4 regions of the Paenibacillus chungangensis genome follow, and region 1 is predicted to be linked to each of the others. Evidence: riboswitches for the same ligand, from Rfam matches in the RefSeq annotation. Region 1 holds a riboswitch; each other region holds the start of a gene.
What was found. A riboswitch is a leader RNA that binds a small molecule or an ion and turns the genes downstream of it on or off. The one in region 1 is predicted to bind cyclic di-AMP.
Positions count from the first base shown of each region.

Region 2: it holds a riboswitch for cyclic di-AMP, as region 1 does, so the genes downstream of both, ACFQ2I_RS00230 (C40 family peptidase) here and ACFQ2I_RS18545 (hypothetical protein) in region 1, are expected to answer to the same signal.
Region 3: it holds a riboswitch for cyclic di-AMP, as region 1 does, so the genes downstream of both, ACFQ2I_RS10565 (KamA family radical SAM protein) here and ACFQ2I_RS18545 (hypothetical protein) in region 1, are expected to answer to the same signal.
Region 4: it holds a riboswitch for cyclic di-AMP, as region 1 does, so the genes downstream of both, ACFQ2I_RS03635 (potassium channel family protein) here and ACFQ2I_RS18545 (hypothetical protein) in region 1, are expected to answer to the same signal.

Region 1 is NZ_JBHTJZ010000035.1:10,542-15,423, reverse strand. It holds gene ACFQ2I_RS18555 (DHHW family protein) at 1-764, opposite strand, end outside; gene ACFQ2I_RS18550 (MBOAT family O-acyltransferase) at 776-2,182, opposite strand; cyclic di-AMP (ydaO/yuaA leader) riboswitch at 2,337-2,498, shown strand; gene ACFQ2I_RS18545 (hypothetical protein) at 2,501-2,938, shown strand; gene ACFQ2I_RS18540 (ABC transporter permease) at 3,019-3,801, opposite strand; gene ACFQ2I_RS18535 (ABC transporter permease) at 3,809-4,624, opposite strand; gene ACFQ2I_RS18530 (ABC transporter ATP-binding protein) at 4,621-4,882, opposite strand, start outside.
Region 2 is NZ_JBHTJZ010000002.1:44,108-48,989, reverse strand. It holds gene ACFQ2I_RS00240 (GNAT family N-acetyltransferase) at 11-538, opposite strand; gene ACFQ2I_RS00235 (glutamine--tRNA ligase/YqeY domain fusion protein) at 618-2,291, opposite strand; cyclic di-AMP (ydaO/yuaA leader) riboswitch at 2,470-2,602, shown strand; gene ACFQ2I_RS00230 (C40 family peptidase) at 2,607-3,125, shown strand; gene ACFQ2I_RS00225 (MFS transporter) at 3,288-4,517, opposite strand; gene ACFQ2I_RS00220 (ABC transporter permease) at 4,765-4,882, shown strand, end outside.
Region 3 is NZ_JBHTJZ010000011.1:204,489-209,370, forward strand. It holds gene ACFQ2I_RS10555 (aldose epimerase family protein) at 1-655, shown strand, start outside; gene deoC (deoxyribose-phosphate aldolase) at 839-1,528, opposite strand; gene ACFQ2I_RS10565 (KamA family radical SAM protein) at 1,638-2,753, opposite strand; cyclic di-AMP (ydaO/yuaA leader) riboswitch at 2,942-3,115, opposite strand; gene ACFQ2I_RS10570 (ABC transporter ATP-binding protein) at 3,190-4,882, opposite strand, start outside.
Region 4 is NZ_JBHTJZ010000005.1:270,454-275,335, forward strand. It holds gene ACFQ2I_RS03625 (Gfo/Idh/MocA family protein) at 1-260, opposite strand, end outside; gene ACFQ2I_RS03630 (helix-turn-helix domain-containing protein) at 396-1,268, shown strand; cyclic di-AMP (ydaO/yuaA leader) riboswitch at 1,411-1,550, shown strand; gene ACFQ2I_RS03635 (potassium channel family protein) at 1,662-2,327, shown strand; gene ACFQ2I_RS03640 (TrkH family potassium uptake protein) at 2,342-3,688, shown strand; gene ACFQ2I_RS03645 (hypothetical protein) at 3,842-4,882, opposite strand, start outside.

The DNA.
Region 1 (4,882 bases):
GCCTTCGAGTAACTGACATAGCCGTAATAAGCGCCAAGAGCTGTCCAGTGGTGGTCGGTCCTGAAATAAATATACTCGTCGGCATGCTGCTCCAATTGTTCATAGACGGGCACATTTGTCACTCCAGGAGCCAGATGCTTCACCACCTCCTTCGCTGCAGCCGCTTGAGAGGGAGACAGCTTGCGGTATTTGTCATTGTTCAAATATTCGATAGAGGACGGCACAAGCATCGTATAGATGCCCTTCACACTCTTCACGGCCTTCGCTTTCAGCGCAAAAGCGTTGACCGCTGCCGCATACTTCTGCGCTGCTTGCTGTCTGTAATAATAAATCTCCATCGCCCGATTGCCGATGACGAGATATCTCCCCTTCTTGCCGTCACTGTCATCCTCATGCTGGCTGCCGCTCGCCCCTGGAATTGCATTATCGTCAAGGCGCTTGCTGTCTGCAATGACGTGCATATTGTTGCCCACGGACAGTTGAATGGACACTTCCTCTCCGCTGGTAATGCCGTACAATGCGCTAAGGCCACTGCCAGCAGCGATGAATCCGCTTCGGAACGCGAAGCGGTCGGAGAAGTAATCCTCCACATCCCTCCCGTAATCGCCGTTCAGCAGGCTGCTCACGGACCAATCCGGCCATTGCTTAAGCGTGCGCTGCTCCGTCTGCGACACTTCCGCCGTACTGCGAAAAAAAAGATTCAATAGAAAGAAAGCCGCCAGGATGGCGAAGAACAAGCCAACATTCCACTTCTCACGGTTCATCCCTTCGCCCCCTAAAACCTAAAGTACAGAAACGGATTGTAGGTGCTGCCTACAAGCATCGTTGTCGATATAAATAGAACAGTCGCATTAAAGAGTGGGACGGAAAGCGGTCGAAGCCTCCCCATCGCCGGGAGTCGAGCCGATAAGGCGGCTGCAAGCTGCTTCGGCAGAGGCGTACAGGCGACAACAGCCACGATTAGAAAGAACAAATGATCCATCACATAAATCTGCAGCTCAAGATTGTACAGCTTCGCTTTCTCCAGCCCCAACAGCGTCTTGAAAAAGCGTATGCCCGACGACATATCCGTAAAGTAGAAAAAAACCCAGCCCAAAAGCATGGCAACAGTAGCATATATATGAGACAGAAAAACCGGTAGTTGGCGCAGCAGACGAAGCAGGAACAGCTTCTCGATATAAATGAGAAAGCCGAAGTAAAGTCCCCAAAAAATAAAGTTCCAACTCGCTCCGTGCCATAGCCCTGTCAGAAACCAGACAACGAGCAGATTACGAGCTTGCCATCTGCGATTGCCGCCGAGCGGAATGTACACATAATCGCGAAAAAAACTGCCCAGCGACATGTTCCATCTGCGCCAGAATTCCGTTGCCGAACGCGATATGTAAGGATAATTGAAGTTTTCCGGATAGGTGAAACCTACCATCTTGCCCAGCCCGATCGCCATATCGGAATAACCGGAGAAGTCGAAATAAATTTGCAGTGCAAACAACAGAATGCCGAACCAGGCTCCCAGCACGGTCGCTTCGGACAGTTGATTATCAAGGAAAAGCGGGGCAAGCTCGCCGCATCCGTTAGCCAATATCACTTTTTTGCCCAGTCCGATGACAAACCGGGTAATTCCTGAGCTGAATGAGGTCCAGGAAAACCGCCTATCCTGAAATTCATGCTCGATATCTTTATACCGCACGATCGGTCCCGCAATTAGTTGCGGGAAGAGGGACACATAAAGCAGAACATGGGTGAATGTACCCGGCCGCTTCACATCGCCCCGATATACGTCAACAAGATAAGACATCATCTGAAAAGTGAAGAATGAGATGCCGATTGGCAACGCCACTTCTGTGTAGGGAAGGTCTACCCGGGGCAGCAAGTTCAGATTGGCGATGAAGAAGTCCGCATACTTGAAGAAGCCCAATATAACCAGGTTGACGCTTACAGCCGCGGCAGTTAACCACATGCCCGTCCTTGTTCCCTTATGCCGATGGATGTAGTGGGCGAACCAGTATCCGTTCAAGCCGCACAGCAACAGCAGGGTGACCCAGATTGGCTCCCCCCACGCATAGAACAACAGTGATGCGACAATTAATACGCCATTCCGATAGCTTGTACGCTTGGATAAAAAATAGAATAGAAACAAAAGCGGCAAAAAAACATACAAAAAAAACAAGCTTGAAAAGACCACGTCCCCAACTCCCAGCTATGTCTATGCCGTTTATCAACATTTCCAAAATTATATCAAATCAGTGGGAAAAAGAGAACAAGCATCACAAGCTCGGCCTTCGGCTTCCACCTAATTGCGCATTTACAAATGGAAAAAATAGCGCTAAAATATTATGTAAACATAAACGCTTAATTTTTCGTTTTTCGAAAAAGCGGGGGAACCAATGCAGGCGATGATTCGCATGCAAGGGGTGAATCCGGGGAGTTGTACCCCCGGTAGGGCCTTCTCTCTAGCCCGAATCCGACAGCTAACCTCGTAAGCGGAAAAAGGAGAGATGCAATGATGCTGTCCATTAGCGTTAATGATTCCCCCTTTCCGGCGGATCAGCCGCAGCATCTGACGATTAGCCGAATTGAGCTATTCGTCATACCCGCCCTTGCGGTTGATGCAGCCGGATATCGAGTCTGTATTCGATTAACGAGCGAATACGGCTATGGATGGAGCGAACAGTTCCTATGCGAGACTGAATCGCTTGATCTGGATGATTGGAGCCATCACTTACGCCCCTTTATCGGACAATTCCCGCTATCCTCGCTTACGGAAAGGCTCACGGAGCGAATTGCCGAATGGCATGATGCCGACAGCCGCATGACCGCCATGTTCGCAACTGCATTGACACAGCTTACGCTTCAGGCCGGTCAACCTGGCTCCACATCGCTTCATGCAGAGGAATCGGTTCTGCAGCAACGCGCGATCGCTTATATCTCGATTGATTAATCACAGCAATTGCATGTCTTCATGAACAGCATGGACAGTGGCCCAGAGCTCTTCGCAGATGAGCTCTGGGCTTATTGTTGTTATGAGCCGGTGGAATGATAGTGCTTCACCCCCGCTCGCCATACCAGCAGGCACGGAAGTAGGAACAAGGCGCCGCCAAGCGGCGTAAGAATGCCCGACAACAGGCTTCCTTCCTCCTTGTCCAGCAGATACAGCAGCGGATAATACGTCACGCATCCGAAGGGGATAATGAAAGTAAAGAATTTGAATACAGGCCTCTCATAAATATGAAGCGGATACTGCGCCATCTCCCGCCCCCCGTCCGTGAATACGTTCGCCACCTCCAAGCCTTGAACCGTCCAGAAGCATAGCGTCGCTGCCAATATAAAGATGCCTGTGAAAATAAATACGCCATTCAGCACCATAAAAGCAAGTGTCAGAAGCTTCGAAAGCGACCAAACCTGTGGCAGGTTCGACACGGACCAGATAAGCACGATGATGCTCTGAAGAAGTCGACCGATGCGCGTAAATTCGAACTTCGAGCCGAGCACCTGCAGCACTGTATTACGTGGTCTGACCAAGAGACGGTCGAAGCCGCCCGCCACGACAAGAGCGGAGAACGCATCGAAGCCTCGCGCCAAGCTCTCGCTAAGCGAGAAGGACAAGTGAATGACCGCGTAGCATAACGCCACCTCGAAGAAGCTCCAGCCCTGCAGCTGTCCGAACCGCTCGAACATAAAGTACATACCGGCAAATACAAAGAACGGGATAAAGAATTGACCGATGCTCAACAGAAAAAACGACGTCCGGTATTGCATCTGCGATCTAAAATGGATGGACATGTATTGAAAGTACAGCTTCATAAGTATTCTAGCCTCCTTGCACGACTACGGCGCGAAGCGCTCGCTGCATAAGCCAGTAGCCACCACCGATAAGTAGAATCAACCACAGGAACTGCACGCCGATGCCAGTCAGAGCCTCCAGCTTGGGAATATGCCCCGAATAAACCCGGAACGGGAAATCTGCCGTATAACGGAAGGGCAGCAGTATGACGATGGATTGCAGCCACGATGGCATGAGCGGCACAGGGATAATCAAGCCCGCCAGAAATTCGCCTGCCACCCCCACCATCAGAATGGAGCCGACGGGAGACATCGTCCAGAACACCGAAATGTAGATCAGCATGGATATGGCCGTTACCAGCAGAAGAGCGAGCATGAGCGCAAGTGTGAACAGGATGAATGTGAACACATCCGGCGGCAGCTCCATGCGATAAGGCTGGGGAAGGAAGAAGATGATCCCAAGCAGCGGGAAGCACCGCAGCAGCGCGCTGGCCACTCGCTGCGCAATCAGCTTCGCATACCAGAAGGGATACAGCTTCGCAGGCCGGCATAATTCATAGGCAATATGACCTTCCGTAATCATGCCGAACAGTTCATTGTCCCGGAACCACAGTGCGATGAAGGAAAGGAAAATTTGCTGCAGCCATACATAAGTAATCAGATCCTCCAACGGGAACACAGCTGTTGCCACACTATTCTCATAAAATGCGATGAAGATCATGATAAAAACAAATCCGAAAAACAGCTGGGTCGCGATACCGGCAAGTGCTGCAGTCCGATACTGCAGGCCGTTAATGAACCTTAAGCGCCAAATGGACCAATAGGCATTCCTCGTGCCTATCATATCTGATGCTCCTCGTACAGTTGAACAATAATTTCGTCAATTCCCTTCTCATCGACCGCAATGTCGAGCAGCTCTACTTGCTGCGACAACGGTGCAATGAGATCAGCCAGCTTGATCCGCTCGGCGTCGAATGCATACACAGCCCGTTCCGGCGTCCAGCTCAGCCGACTTGCCCCCGGCAGCTCGATCGGCTCCGTATGCTCTCTATAATCTACTGTCAACGTGCGGCCCGACCCGAAGCGCGCCTTCAACTCCGGC
Region 2 (4,882 bases), on a different contig from region 1:
ATGAGCGGAATCATTCCTGCTTCTCCACCCGTCTTCCTGCTATGACCACATCGCGCTCTACGCCATCCAGCACTGCGACGCCCGGCAGACATCCCCACTGCTGAAAGCCGAACCGCTCCAGCAATGCAAGGCTAGGTTTGTTATGACGGAACACAAATCCCAATAGCGTCGTCAATCCAAGCCGCGGGCTTTCCGCGATAGCTCGCTCCAGCATCAGCGATCCCAGACCGCAGCGGCGGTAAGGCTCAGAGATGTAGATGCTGATCTCGGCTGTAGCGTTGTAAGCGGGGCGGCCATAAAACGACTGAAAGCTGAGCCAAGCGGACATTCCCCCGCTAACGGCATCGTGAACGACCCAGATCGGGCGTTCATGCGGCGTACGAGACCGGAACCAGTCGAGCTTGCTCTCTACCGTCACAGGCTCCACATCCGCCGTCACCATTCTGCCCGGTATCGTCGCATTATAAATAGAGACGATCTGATCCAAGTCCTCCGGCTCTGCATCTCGTATAACAAATTGATCGGATAGCTGCAGCATATGTATATCCCTCTCTCGGATGTATAGGGAAGCGGCCCGCCAAATTGATGAATGGGCGGACCGCTTAATCAGGCTTCCGTTAAGCTTGTGCCGGATTGAACGAGCTCTTCAAGGAGACGATGCGGTTGAACACCAGCATCTCGCCGTCAGAATCCTTGGGATCGACATTAAAATAGCCGTGGCGGAAGAACTGGTACTTGTCCCCGCCCTTCGTCTCTGCCATATTCGGCTCCACATAGCCGTGCTCCACAACCAGCGAAGCAGGATTAATCTTCTCCAGGAACGACTTCCCTTCCTCTTGCGCTTCATCTATTATGAGCGGTTCCAGCAAGCGGAATTGCGCAGGGACGGCGGCGGAAGCGTCCACCCAATGGATCGTACCCTTCACCTTGCGCCCCGTGAACCCGCTTCCGCTCTTCGTCTCGGGATCGTACGTGCAATGCAGCTCCACCACATTGCCGTCCTCGTCTTTGACTACATCCTGGCAGGTAATAAAGTAAGCATGCTTCAACCGCACCTCGTTGCCTGGGAACAAGCGGAAGTATTTCTTGGGCGGACTCTCCATGAAATCGTCTTGTTCGATATATATTTCGCGGGAGAAAGGAATTTGGCGCATGCCCATCTCCTCGTTCTCCGAGTTGTTCTCTGCGTCCAGCCATTCCGTCTGGCCTTCCGGATAATTCGTAATGACCACTTTAAGCGGCTTGAGCACCGCCATGGTGCGAGGCGCCTTCAGCTTCAAATCTTCGCGGATGAAAAATTCTAAATTGCGCTCATCCACCACGCTATTGCTCTTGGCAACGCCGATCTCGCGGCAGAAGGTGCGGAGCGCTTCCGGCGTGTATCCGCGACGACGCATCCCGCTAATCGTCGGCATACGTGGATCGTCCCAACCGTCTACGACGCCTTCATCCACCAGCTGCTTCAGATAACGCTTGCTCATGATTGTATTCGTCACGTTCAAGCGGGCGAATTCATACTGACGCGGCGTCGCTTCCATCTCGCATTCCGAGATAACCCAGTCATAGAGAGGGCGGTGATCTTCGAATTCCAATGTACAGATGGAATGCGTGATGCCTTCAATGGCATCTCCAAGCGGGTGCGCGTAATCGTACATCGGATAAATGCACCAGTCATCTCCCGTGCGATGGTGATGCGTATGAGCGATGCGATAGAGCACAGGATCTCGCAGTGAGATGTTAGGAGACGCCATATCCATCTTGGCTCTCAGCACAAACTCCCCGTCCTTGAATTCGCCTGCGCGCATGCGCGCGAACAGATCCAGATTATCCTCTACGCTGCGGTTTCTTCCCGGGCTTTCCTTGCCCGGCTCTGTCAATGTGCCTCTCATCTCCCGCATCTGCTCAGCTGTCAGATCGCATACGTACGCCTTGCCCTTCTTAATGAGCAGCACTGCGCGATTGTACATCTCCTCGAAGTAATCGGAGGCGAAACGCAGCTCATCCCATTGGAATCCGAGCCATTTCACATCTTCTTGTATGGCCTCCACATATTCCGTATCTTCCTTCAGCGGATTCGTATCATCGAACCGCAAGTTCGTCCTTCCCTTGAACTCGTCAGCCAATTCGAAATTAAGACAGATTGACTTGGCATGCCCGATATGCAAGTACCCGTTCGGCTCGGGCGGGAAGCGAGTGACGACTTCCTGCACCCGACCGCTCTGCAAATCATCAACAACGATATGGCGAATGAAATTAGAGGATGAAGACTTGTTTTCTGTTGCGCTTTCCATCACGATCAACCTTTCCCACGGTACATATTTATCCTACTATAATACACAAAAATAATTGAAATTACACTTGTTATGACCGCCTGCAGCAGAATACTCTCATAACACTCTCAGAATCCATTAAAAAATTCTCACTTTCAACACAAAAGAACATTTTGCCAGTATGATTAGCTTAGTTAAAACGAATAAATTGCCTAATTCCCTTCAGAGGGATACGGGGGAACCACTTTGGGTGAATTGATTCCTTCTGGGAATCATAGGGGACCTTCAACCGAACCCCACAGCTAACCTCGTCGGCACCGGAAGGAGTTTCACGTTTTGAAGAAGAAGATCAGCGCCTTATTCGCAGGACTTGCACTGCTGCTCGCATTCCAGGCGGGAGTCGTCATGGCAAGCTCCGAAATGCAAGAGAGTATCGATAAAGTCATCGGAACCAAGTATAAGTATGGCGGCAACACGACCAGTGGCTTCGATTGCTCCGGATTTATCATTTATATCTTCAATCAGGCGAGCGTCGACCTGCCCCGCAGATCGGCAGACCAGGCAACGGTAGGCACTAAGGTAGCCAAGGCAGACTTGAAGCCGGGGGATCTTGTATTCTTCGATACTAGCGGCAAGAATAATGGGAATGTATCGCATGCAGGCATTTATGTCGGGGACGGAAGCTTCGCACATGCCTCCAGTAGCCGTGGTGTGGTCATTGACAAGCTGGACTCTTCCTATTACAAAACTCGTTACGTAACGGCTCGCCGCGTATTGGATGAGGAATCCTATCAGGCTTTTGCCGTAGAGGCGGTAGAGGAGAAAGAAGTCCAAGTAGCTGCAGCTAAGAAGTAATCGATATATTGAAATAATGGCGGTGCAGGATTCCATCCTCGCACCGCCATTTTTAATGTCCCCTTATTTCGCCATAACGCTAACCTTCGCCTTCATATTGCCGAATTTCAACGTTACTGTCGTTCTCCCCTTGCCTTGGACATAACCGATCGCCGTTAGTCATTATGTAAGGGTCAGCTTGCGCTTACGACCGAGCACCAGCATCACGATAAGCAGAACAAGAAGCGCGCTTACAAGCACAGCAATGTACCACAACGTCGCTCCTGCATGGAAAGCATCCATCATCCAGCCTGTCATACGAGGGAAGATCGCTCCGCCAAGCCCGCCGAAGGCGACAAGTATGCTCGTTGTCCGCTCGGTCATGCCGGGCAGCAGCTCATTCGCATAGACCAGTGCAATACCGAACATGCCGGAGAAGAACAAGCCGCACAATGCGGTTAGTATGAGCATGCCCGTCAATCCTTCGACGATGCTCATCAGACTGATGACAACCGTCGCGCCTATCGTCGCATAGACCAGATAGCGGACATAGCCGATCCGATCGGCCAGTACTCCGGCGAATAGTCGTCCGACAACGACCATCCCCCAGAATAAGCCCAGCACAGCGGCTGCTCCCGCTTCTTCCATGCCGGATCTTGCAATCATGATGGAGGGCAGGTAATTGGAGAAGCTCATCTCCATGCCTACGTAAATCATGAAGAACAGAGCAGACAGCGCGAGGAACGGAAGGGCCGAATACGCATATCCATACACGCCTGCTTGCCCCCTCTTGCCATGCTTTACAGATACGGCGGCATCGGGTGAATTCACTTTACCAGCAGAGTGCTGCACGGCCAACGAATCGTCCGTCTCATTGCCGAAGGACATCGACAGCCACAGCACGAAAGTGATGCCGGAAAGCGCAGCCAGAATCGGGAACGACAGCTGCCAGATATGATGTTGAATAAGAAAAGCTGCCGTAATGGGAATAAGCAGCGCGCCCAGACCGAAGAATGTCTCCAGACGGCTAACAGCCGAAGCCTTGCCATTCTTCACCAGATCGATGACCATGGCGCCGACGATCGCTTCCGTCATGCCGAAGCCGAAGCCGGCAAAGGGAGCGACAGCGAGCATCCAGCCCCAAGGGAGCAATAAGCTGTAAGCCGCTTCGCTTACGGTGAGTACGCCCATAGCAAGCAAGACGACTCCCCGCTTCCCCATCTTGCCCGATAAGAAGGGCGCCGACAACACTCCCGCAAGAAAACCGAGAAACTGATTCATGATCCACTGCCCGCCATCCTTATACGCCAGACCGTAATGCGCCATCATCGGCTCCAGCACAGCTCCTCCGACCACATGGGCAATCCCGATCACAAGATATGAGAGACAGCCGATCCATATCAACCTCTTCATTCAGCAATAACCCCTTTAAAACTTAATCTATCCTGCCATCACATTGAATTTCTTCATTATATACGAAATAGTGTCGCTTTTGATGATCCTGAAAAAATGTACACTTTTTGTTCGCATTATCGATGCCATGAAAGAATCGTGATGCGATGAAGAAGTAGCGATTGAACCGTCATGCCGGATGGCATACAGTTAAGTCAACTTCGCGAAGGCAATATCCATCCCGATGAAAGGAGATGAAAACGCTCTTATGAAATTCAGTCATATTCGATCTTCGATCATTCGGGATCGGTATCTGTACATTATGCTCATCCCATTCCTGCTGTGGTACATCATCTTTCAATATAAACCGCTTTACGGGCTGCAAA
Region 3 (4,882 bases), on a different contig from region 1:
ACATCTGAAGAATGGAAGCTACGAGTGGGCTGGGACACGTTATGAGATGGCCAATCATGGCGTCGCACGCACGTCGCCTTGGGAAGTGATCAGCACGAGCACGAATAGCGAAGCTTCAATAACTTTGCGCCTGCAGAGCAACAAGGAGTCGCTGTCCGCTTACCCCTTCCACTACGAGCTGGAATTCACCTATGCCCTTGTCGGCGGCGAGCTGCATACCCGCCAGCACTACCGCAATTGCGGACAAGCGGGCTCCGGCGCCATGCCGTTCTACGCAGGGTTCCATCCCTACTTCGCCATCGAGGGAAGCAAGTCGATTCCTTATGATACCGACGCTACTCGCTATGTGGATTACAACGATAATGTCGTGAAGCCTTACACCGGCGTGATCGATCTGAACAATCGTGGGGCATCCGTCTGTCTGCTGGACGCCGAGCGACGTGAGATCGCCTTCCCGATACGTGAAGGCGTGAAGGTGCGAATGCGCTATGACGATCCCTTCAAATATGTTGTGCTATGGTCTGTAATTGACCATCCCTTCATCTGCGTAGAGCCATGGATGGCCGAGACGGGCGAATTGAATCGTCAGGAAGAGCTGGTCCTGCTGGAAGCGGGAGAGACGCTCTCCTGTAACCTGATCATTAGCCGGGCATAACGGCTGAAGGCATACCATAAATAAACTCGGACAGCCGGGGAGCGACCGTTTACGGCTGCTTCCCGGCTGTCCTTATACTGTATGAACCTGATAAGCGCATGTGATCGTCACCTTCATCCACGCAAACTTGTGGATGGTCTATCGAAATCGTCAGCTTGCCTATTCAGCATACGTATTCCATCATCAGTACCCTTCGCCTCGACCTCCGGTTACGATTGCGATGCTGGAGCTGGCGCCGATACGAGTCGCCCCTGCAGCAATCATCTGCTGCGCTGTCTTCAGATCACGAACGCCTCCTGACGCCTTCACGCCAAGCTCCGGCCCCACCACGCTTCGCATCAGCGCAATGTCCTCTACCGTGGCTCCGCCTTTCCCGAATCCGGTCGACGTCTTCACGAAGTCTGCTCCCGCACGCTTGGATAGCTCACATGCCGCAACCTTCTCCTGATCCGTCAGCATGCCCGTCTCCAGTATAACCTTCAGCACCGCCTTGCCCTTGCACACTTCAGCGACAGCTGCAATATCGGCCTCTACCGCCTCCAGATCGCCCGACTTCAGCTTACCGATATGGAGCACCATATCCACTTCCGTCGCACCGTCCGTGATTGCTTGAGCCGCTTCGAACGACTTGGACGCCGAGCTTGTCGCACCAAGAGGGAATCCCACGACCGTCGTCACGCCGACTGGGCCCCCCTTCAGTTGTTCCGCCGCAAGCTTCACCCAGCTAGCATTGACGCACACTGTCGCGAATGAATAGTCCCGCGCTTCCTCGCACAACTTCGTAATCTCCATTGCCGTAGCGTCGGCCTTCAACAATGTATGATCGATCAATGCAGCTATATTAGCCTCCGATGCTTGTAATGCGCTCCCCATCGCCATTGCCCCCTGTTCTGCTGTCTGTTCTGATATGTTCCGCTTTCCTAGTCTTTACTACAGACGAATATATTATATCACAGACGCGTACAGGCCTTTGTCTACTTGCCTAGACCGTAACCTCCTCCTTCGCCTGCCAATAACGCTCGCTGCCCGGCAAGTCGTCGAACCATGCCGCTTCCTTCGGACAATCCAGCACCATGAACTGCCCATACTGTCCTTCCCGCGATTGATGGTACTTCAAGTAGGCCTTGCCACCCGCAATCGCCAATATCTCAATCTTGCCGGAGGAATGGCTCATAGACAGTCTGACTCGCTTGCCGAGACCGCTCGTCCTGGCCTTCGCTTCCTCAACTACCTGATATGCCCTCTCCAGCGACACGACAAAGTCGCGATTACCTGCGACCGGTCGATTAATGAAGAAGTAATACGGCGTCACGCCCGCCCATGACAGCTGATCCAGCAGCTCAGCCAGCACTTCGGGATCGTCGTTAATGCCCCGTATGATCGGCGTCTGGTTCACGACGATCGCCCCTGCCTTATGTAACGCTTCGAAGCCGCGCTTGGCCTCCTCTGTAATCTCCCTGGGGTGATTGATATGCGCCATGACATAGATTCGCTTCTCCGGGGTGGAGAATTCAGAGATGAGCTGCAGCAGTGCTTCATCCTCATAGATGCGCATTGGATTGAATACGGGAATCTTGCTGCCCAGACGGATAATCTTCACATGATCGATGCTGCGCAGCCGTTCGATAATGGATCGCAGCTTCGGCGTGCCCAGAATCAGGCTATCTCCCCCCGTCAGCAGCACGTTGTTAATCTCCGGATGCTCTTCAATGTAAGCGAGACCCGGTTCCACATTAGAGACGGCTTCTTTCACGTCATTACGGAACAGCCGCTTGCGGAAGCAGTAACGGCAATAAGCCCCGCATACTTCCGATACGATGAGCAGCGCCGTCGTCCGGTACTTATGCTGGCAGCCCGGCACGACATAATTGGCCTCCTCGTCCGAAGCATCCCACTTGCCATATTCCATCAGCTCGCCTTCGTTCGGAATAACGAGCTTGCGGATCGGATCGTCGGGATCATTCCAGTCGATCAGCGACAAGTAATAATCGTTCACCCTGAACGCGAACTTCTCCGTAATTGGCTTTAGCAGTTCCCGCTCGCGTTCTGGAATTTCTGCAATCTTGTCCAGCTTCATAATGTATTTAGGCTGCGGCATTCCAACTCCTCCTCAGAATTTGGTCTGCGCGTTATGCCAGTGGATGGTACCGATCCCCACAAAAAATGACCCCAGCATTCGGACGCAAGCGGTCCGAGCATCTTGAAGCGGAGCGGGCAGGTTCATCCTGTCCGAATCCGCCCTTGATGCACCAGGGTCAGATCAAACGTATTCACGATTCACTATGCTTGTGACCCATCCACTGCCGACGAGGTTAGCTGACGGACTCGGGTAAGATGGTCCCCTAAGACGAGCGCTGCCGCTCCATCTATTCGCCCCGTGCGTAGCTGCCAGGCAGCTTCGCAACAATTGGTTCCCCCGCTTTCCAATGCCTAGCATTGGAAATTAAGCGCTATTCCAGTGTAAGTCAACATTTGACAGACGTCAACTGCTCCGAACGCGATTCAACAGCATTCACAATGTTTTAACAAGTCGATCAGTGCGCAGCAGTGGCAAATTGTGCCGCATGCAGACGGCTGTAAATACCGCCCGCCGCAACCAATTCATCGTGACGGCCTTGCTCGCTAATGCCATCCTCTGTGACCACGACAATTCTATCCGCATTTTTGATCGTGGCAAGTCGATGGGCAATGACCAGTGTCGTACGCCCTGCGGACAGCTCGGCCAGCGACTGCTGAATCGCCGCTTCCGTCTCGGTATCCAGCGCGGAAGTCGCTTCATCCAAAATTAGAATCGGTGGATTCTTCAGGAACATTCTGGCGATCGCCAGACGCTGCTTCTGACCGCCGGACAGCTTGACGCCTCGCTCCCCCACCACCGTCTCAAGTCCTTGCGGCTGTTCGCTGATAAAGCTCTCAAGCTGCGCACGGCGCGCCGCAGCCCATACTTCCTCGTCGCTGGCATCCAGCTTGCCGTAGGCGATATTGTCACGTATCGTGCCTCCGAACATGAATACATCCTGCTGAACAATGCCAATCCCTCTGCGCAGCGACTCCAGCTTCATCTCTTGAATATCATAGCCGTCCACCGAGATGCTTCCCTCGTCTAGCTCATAGAAACGAGGCAGCAAGCTGCACAGCGTCGTCTTGCCCGCACCGGACGGCCCAACGAAGGCAACTGTTTCTCCGGCTTTTATCGTCAGATTGATGCCCCGAAGCACTTTCGCTTCGCCTTCATAACCGAACGTCACGTTGCGATATTGAATATCGCCTCTCAACTGATCGACTGCTATGGCGCCGGGAGCGTCTACAATGTCCGGCTTCGTATCCATCAGCTCCATGTAGCGTTTAAATCCGGCAATGCCTTTTGGATAACTCTCGATAACGGCATTAATTTTCTCAATCGGCTTGAAGAATATGTTCGTCAGCAGCAGGAAGGTGAAAAAATCGCCGTAGTTCATTCCTTTCTGCAGCACATAATAGGCGCCCGCCAAGAGGGCGAACAGCGATACAAGTCTCATTAGCATATAGGTGATGGAATTGTTCATGCTTATAATTTTGTAGGATAGAATCTTCGCCAGGCGGAAGCGCAGATTACTTTCCATGAACAGACCTCTTTCATACTTCTCGTTAGCGAACGATTGTACGACGCGAATGCCGCCCACCGTATCTTCTACCCTTTCGTTGAAATCCGCCATATCCTTCAGCAGCCTCTGAACCGCAACCGTCATTTTCTTGTTGAAAAACAACACCAACCACAAGATAAGTGGCACAATAGCAAAGGTGAGCAGTGCAAGCTCGGGGTTAATATAGACCATGATGCCAAGCGCGCCAAGCAACGTCATGATGGCAATAAACATATCCTCCGGACCGTGATGAGCCACCTCGCCGATCTCGAACAGGTCGTTGGTCATGCGGGACAACAGATGACCTGTCTTATTGTTGTCGAAGAAGCGGAAGGACATCTTCTGAATATGATTGAACAGCCGCCGCCTCATCTCCGTCTCGATATTGATGCCAAGTATATGTCCCCAGTAGTTGACGACAAAGGTAAGCACCGTATTAATGGCATATATGACGAGCAACACGGCACAAGCAGCAACGATGATCCCCCAATCGCCGTTCGGCAACAGCTCTCTGATCACATATCCGACTGCGACCGGAAATACAAGCTCCAGTATCGCAAGCAGCACCGCGCTGAAGAAGTCCAGCAGGAACAATCTCTTATGC
Region 4 (4,882 bases), on a different contig from region 1:
TGTTTTCTTGCTTTTGCCGCCTTCACAGTATATTCTTTGTGTAAATACGTAGGCAGAACAATGCTTATCGCATCGAATTCTGCACCGCTCAGCATCTCTTCGAAGGAAGCAAATGCAGGAGCTCCGGTCTCATTCGAAATGTTCTGAACGACTTCCGGCCTGATGTCGCATACGCCGGTCAATTCCACGCCGTCAAGCTTGGCATAAATATTGGCATGAATCGAGCCTAGTCCGCCGCAGCCCAATACCGCAACTTTCATGTATTCATCTCCCTATTAGTATAAGTAGATTAACGCTTACACGTAGATCTTACCGATATATTGCGTTCCAGTATATGCGGGATTTAACGCATTTTATATCCATATTCAACCTGACGCTCAGTGAGGAGGAGTAACGTGCACATCTATCAGGAGCCTATTCATTACCAGAATCCACAGCTTTGTCTGAAAGTGTGGCAATTCGCTGCGGCAGGCGAGGTGGACCCCGCTCATCAGCTGCAATGGCATTATCATAAAGAAATCGAATTTGTTCTTGTACTGGACGGGGTTCATGAGATCCACACACCGTCTCAAAATTATGTGTTGAAGCCCGGTGAAGTTATGGTGCTGGGCTCTTCGCAACTGCACAGGGGCGTAACCCGCAAAGGACAGTATGTGAATTATATCGTGCTGCATGTGGACCTGGAGCCGTACTTCGATGCCGCCATGATGAATTATATGGGCTACTTCATGGAAGTGTTGAAGCCGCTTGATGAGCTGAACGATATACTCATGCGCAATAAAAGTCTGCAGGAGGAGATCGGCTCCATTATGCGGTTGATTCACGATGAAGTGATGGGCAAGGAGAAGGGGTATGAGATTGCCGTAAGCATGCACATCAAGCACCTCATGCTTGCGATGCTGCGGCATGACGACCGCAATGTGCTGGCCGCCCATCAGCAAGTGGACGCTTCCGTGATTAAACCTGTCGTTCAGTATATTGATAATCATCTTGACGGCAAAGTCGATATGGCGGAAGTGAGCAAAATCGCCGGTATGAGCTATGTTTATTTCTCCAGATATTTCAAGAAGAAAACGGGTGTATCCTTTACGGAATATGTAAACCGCAAGCGAATCGCAACCGCGAAGCGGATGCTTGTCATGACCGATCGCACCGTCTCGGATATCGCCAGCTCAGTGGGACTCGACAACATGGCGCACTTCTATGAGCTGTTCAAGCGATTCAATGGCTGCACGCCCAAGCAGTTCAGGGATCGGATGTTGAGCTGAGCGAGAGGAAGTCTGGATAATTATATCCCCATTGTAAACGCTGTAATAGAGAGATTTGACCGAATTTGAGAAAAATCAGCTCTCAATGGACTTTTACTTTTGTGTTTGATAGGAGTAGAGTAAGGCTTAACTCAATAATTGAATATACGGAACGCTTAATCTTGCATAGAGCGGGGGAACCATCGCGGCACACTGCCGCAGGGGTGAATCCACAATTGTGGTAGGGAATTCTCGAATCCCGAATCCGACAGCTAACCTCGTAAGCGTTGTTCGAGAGAGGAAGTGTATACTTGTGATCGTTTTCGACCACAGAGGACCTTTGCCTCTGTGGTTTTTTGCTGTTCTTTTTTTGCTCTCTACTCCAATTCAGTCCGGAAAGAGGATGTGTTTCGAATGAAAAAAAAACATTTTGTAGTGATCGGTCTCGGCAGATTTGGCGGAAGCGTAACAAAAACGCTGCTGTCTCTCGGATTTGAAGTAATGGGCATTGACCAGGACGAACGGAGAGTGTCGGAGTTCGCTTCCATATTGCCGCATGTGTTCCAGGCGGATTCCACCGATGACAGCGTCATGCGAAAGCTGGGCGTCAAAAATATGGATCACGCCATTGTCGCGATCGGCGGCGATCTGCAGGCCAGCATATTGACGACGCTGATCTTGAAGGATATCGGCCTCAAGCATATTACAGCCAAGGCGACAAGCGATTATCATCAGCGCGTGCTGGAAGGAGTGGGGGCCGATCATATTGTTCATCCGGAACGGGATACGGGCATACGCGTCGCGCATCGCATTACCTCCCAAAATATGGTGGAGTACTTGGAGCTGTCGCCGGAGCACAGTCTGGTAGAGATTATCGCCCCTCAGCGATTAAATGGGAAATCACTAGTCCAATCCAATATTCGGGCAAAATTCGGCTGCAATGTGATGGCGATCAGAAGAGCCAATAATGAGCTGGTTGTGTCGCCTCATGCGAACGATATGATCTACACCGGCGATCTTCTTGTCATCATCGGCAACAATCGCGATATTAACCGTTTCGAGAAATTTATCGGGGAATAAGAGGGGGCTGCCCCATGACGCAATCATTCAAGGTATACAAAAAGAAGGAGCTTAGTCCGCACCAATGGATGGTTATCGGCTTTGCCGTGATCATCGTGATGGGCGCCTTTCTGCTGGATTTGCCGACGGCTTCATCCGATGGCGAATCGATCGGTTTTCTCAATGCACTGTTCACCTCTACATCAGCAGTTTGCGTAACGGGACTCGTCGTGCTGGATACAGGCAGCGATTTTAGCCTATTCGGGCAGATCGTCATTATGCTGCTGATTCAAGTCGGGGGCTTAGGCTTCATGACCTACGGCGTCATCATTGCGGTCATTCTCGGCAAGCGGCTGGGTCTCAAGCATCGGATACTTATACAGGAATCCACCAAGTCCGCTTCCATTCAAGGGCTGGTCAGGCTCGTATTCAGCATTGCGGCCATCGCTTTTGTCTTCGAAGGCATTGGCGCGCTGCTGCTATGGCTGCGCTGGCTGCCGGAGATGGGTGCTGCGGAAGCGGCGTATTATGCCTTATTTCATGCTGTCTCCGCCTTTAACAACGCCGGTTTCGCGCTTTGGCCGGATAGTGTTAGCGGCTTTGTGGGCGACCCGGTCGTCAATATCGTTCTTTCATTGCTGTTTATCGGCGGCGGCATCGGGTTCGTCGTCATTGTGGACTTGCTGAAGCACAGGAGGTGGAGTCGTTATTCTCTGCATACGAAAATTGTCCTTTTAATTTCCACCTTCCTGTCGCTGGCGGGATTTCTCGTCATTTTCTGCCTGGAGCTTCTCAATCCCGCCGTATTCGGCGATCTGAGCTGGAGCGAGCGATTATGGTCCGCTTACTTCCAGAGCGTGACCACAAGAACAGCCGGCTTCAATAGCATTGACCTTGCCGGCATGCTTGCCGCCACGCAGTTCTTCATGATCTTCCTGATGTTCGTCGGAGCTTCGTCAGGATCTACGGGCGGCGGAATCAAGACGAATACGCTTATGATTCTGCTGGTGGCGATGTACAGCAGTGTCAGAGGCCGAACGCAAGTGCAGCTGTTCGGCCGCCGCATCGGCTACGATATCGTATTAAGAGCGCTTGCGGTCATTATTATATCGCTTGGCGTCGTGATGGCGGTATCCTTCCTGCTGACTATCACCGAGCAGGGGGTCCCATTCATCGACCTGCTGTTCGAAGCGACGTCGGCATTCGGGACGGTAGGCTTGTCGCTGGGCGTGACGCCTTACCTGTCGGTCGCGGGCAAGCTCATCATCATTGCGACGATGTTCATTGGCCGGCTGGGGCCTCTTACATTGGCTTACGCACTGGCGCGCCATAAGCAGGAGAGCAAGATCGGCTATCCGGAAGAGAAGGTGCTTGTCGGCTAACGGCATCTATGAGATTGGAAGGATAAGAAAGGGTCTGCCGACGTCTCTTCCTTCAGGAAGCGGCGAGGCAGACCCTTGATAGAATTGGCAGCCAGCTGGCAAGCTGACAAGCCAGTGAGCAGTTAGTATGGTCGGCGCTTCACGTGAAGCCGATTATGGTTCTACAATAACAGTAATCGTGTCACTGCGCGTTACGCCCGCATCGTTCACAAGCTCGCAGTAATAGACGTATGTGCCTGCCGGTTTGTTTACTACCGCCGTTACCACATGCTGGGCGTCAGGGGTAGAAGAGGCGATGGATTGCGTATCGATTAGCGTATCGTTCTCATACAATCGGTACACGGAGCCGTTCGTGCCCCACCACATGTTCATATCAATGATGAACTGTCCGTCTCCGTCCCAATTGTCGTGAGACAGAATCGGCTTGGCGGGATTCGCATCCGTTACCGTTACGACCAACTCATCGCTAGTCGTCTCGCCGTATGCGTTGCTTAATACTGCATAATAGTGATATGTGCCGTTGCTTCTGCCATAGACGGAGGTGGTGACGGATTGAGCGGACGTCCCCTTGTCAAGCAGCCACTCTGCATCCAGCAGCTTTCCGTTCTCATACAGCTTGTAGCTAGTCCCATTATTTCCCCACCACATATTCATGGCGATATTGTAGCGGCCGTCCTTGATGCCGTGGTCATGCCCGTTGTCGTGGGATAATACAGGCTTCCCAGGGGAGCTTGTACTTCCAGCGGCAGCGATAGGCTTCAACACGAGCGCATCATAGATGCCGGCGTAGTAACCGGAGGACTGGCTGTTCTTGCCTGTAATTTCGTACGTAACCGCGTGCGATCCCTCTGCAAGCACGCGTGTCCCCTGATCAATGCCAAGAACGTTCTCATGCTGCGCCCATTGAGGCAGAGCGGCTGTCGTATAGCCGTCAATAACGGCGCCTTGCTGCAAGCCGTCTAACTGCATCGAGACGATGCCGCGGTTTTTTGCTTTGGCATAATTGGCCAGCACTTGATATTCTTGCTCCGGCGCGGGGAGCGGGAACTGGAATGTAACCTGATCGCCGACAGCATTCGCTTGGAATAACTTCCCTCTGTCATTGTAGAAATCATCAACAATGACATCTCCGCTAGTCGAATGGGCAGGCATGAGCGATTGCACCGGATAAATATACTCGCTGGCGTGCAGCGG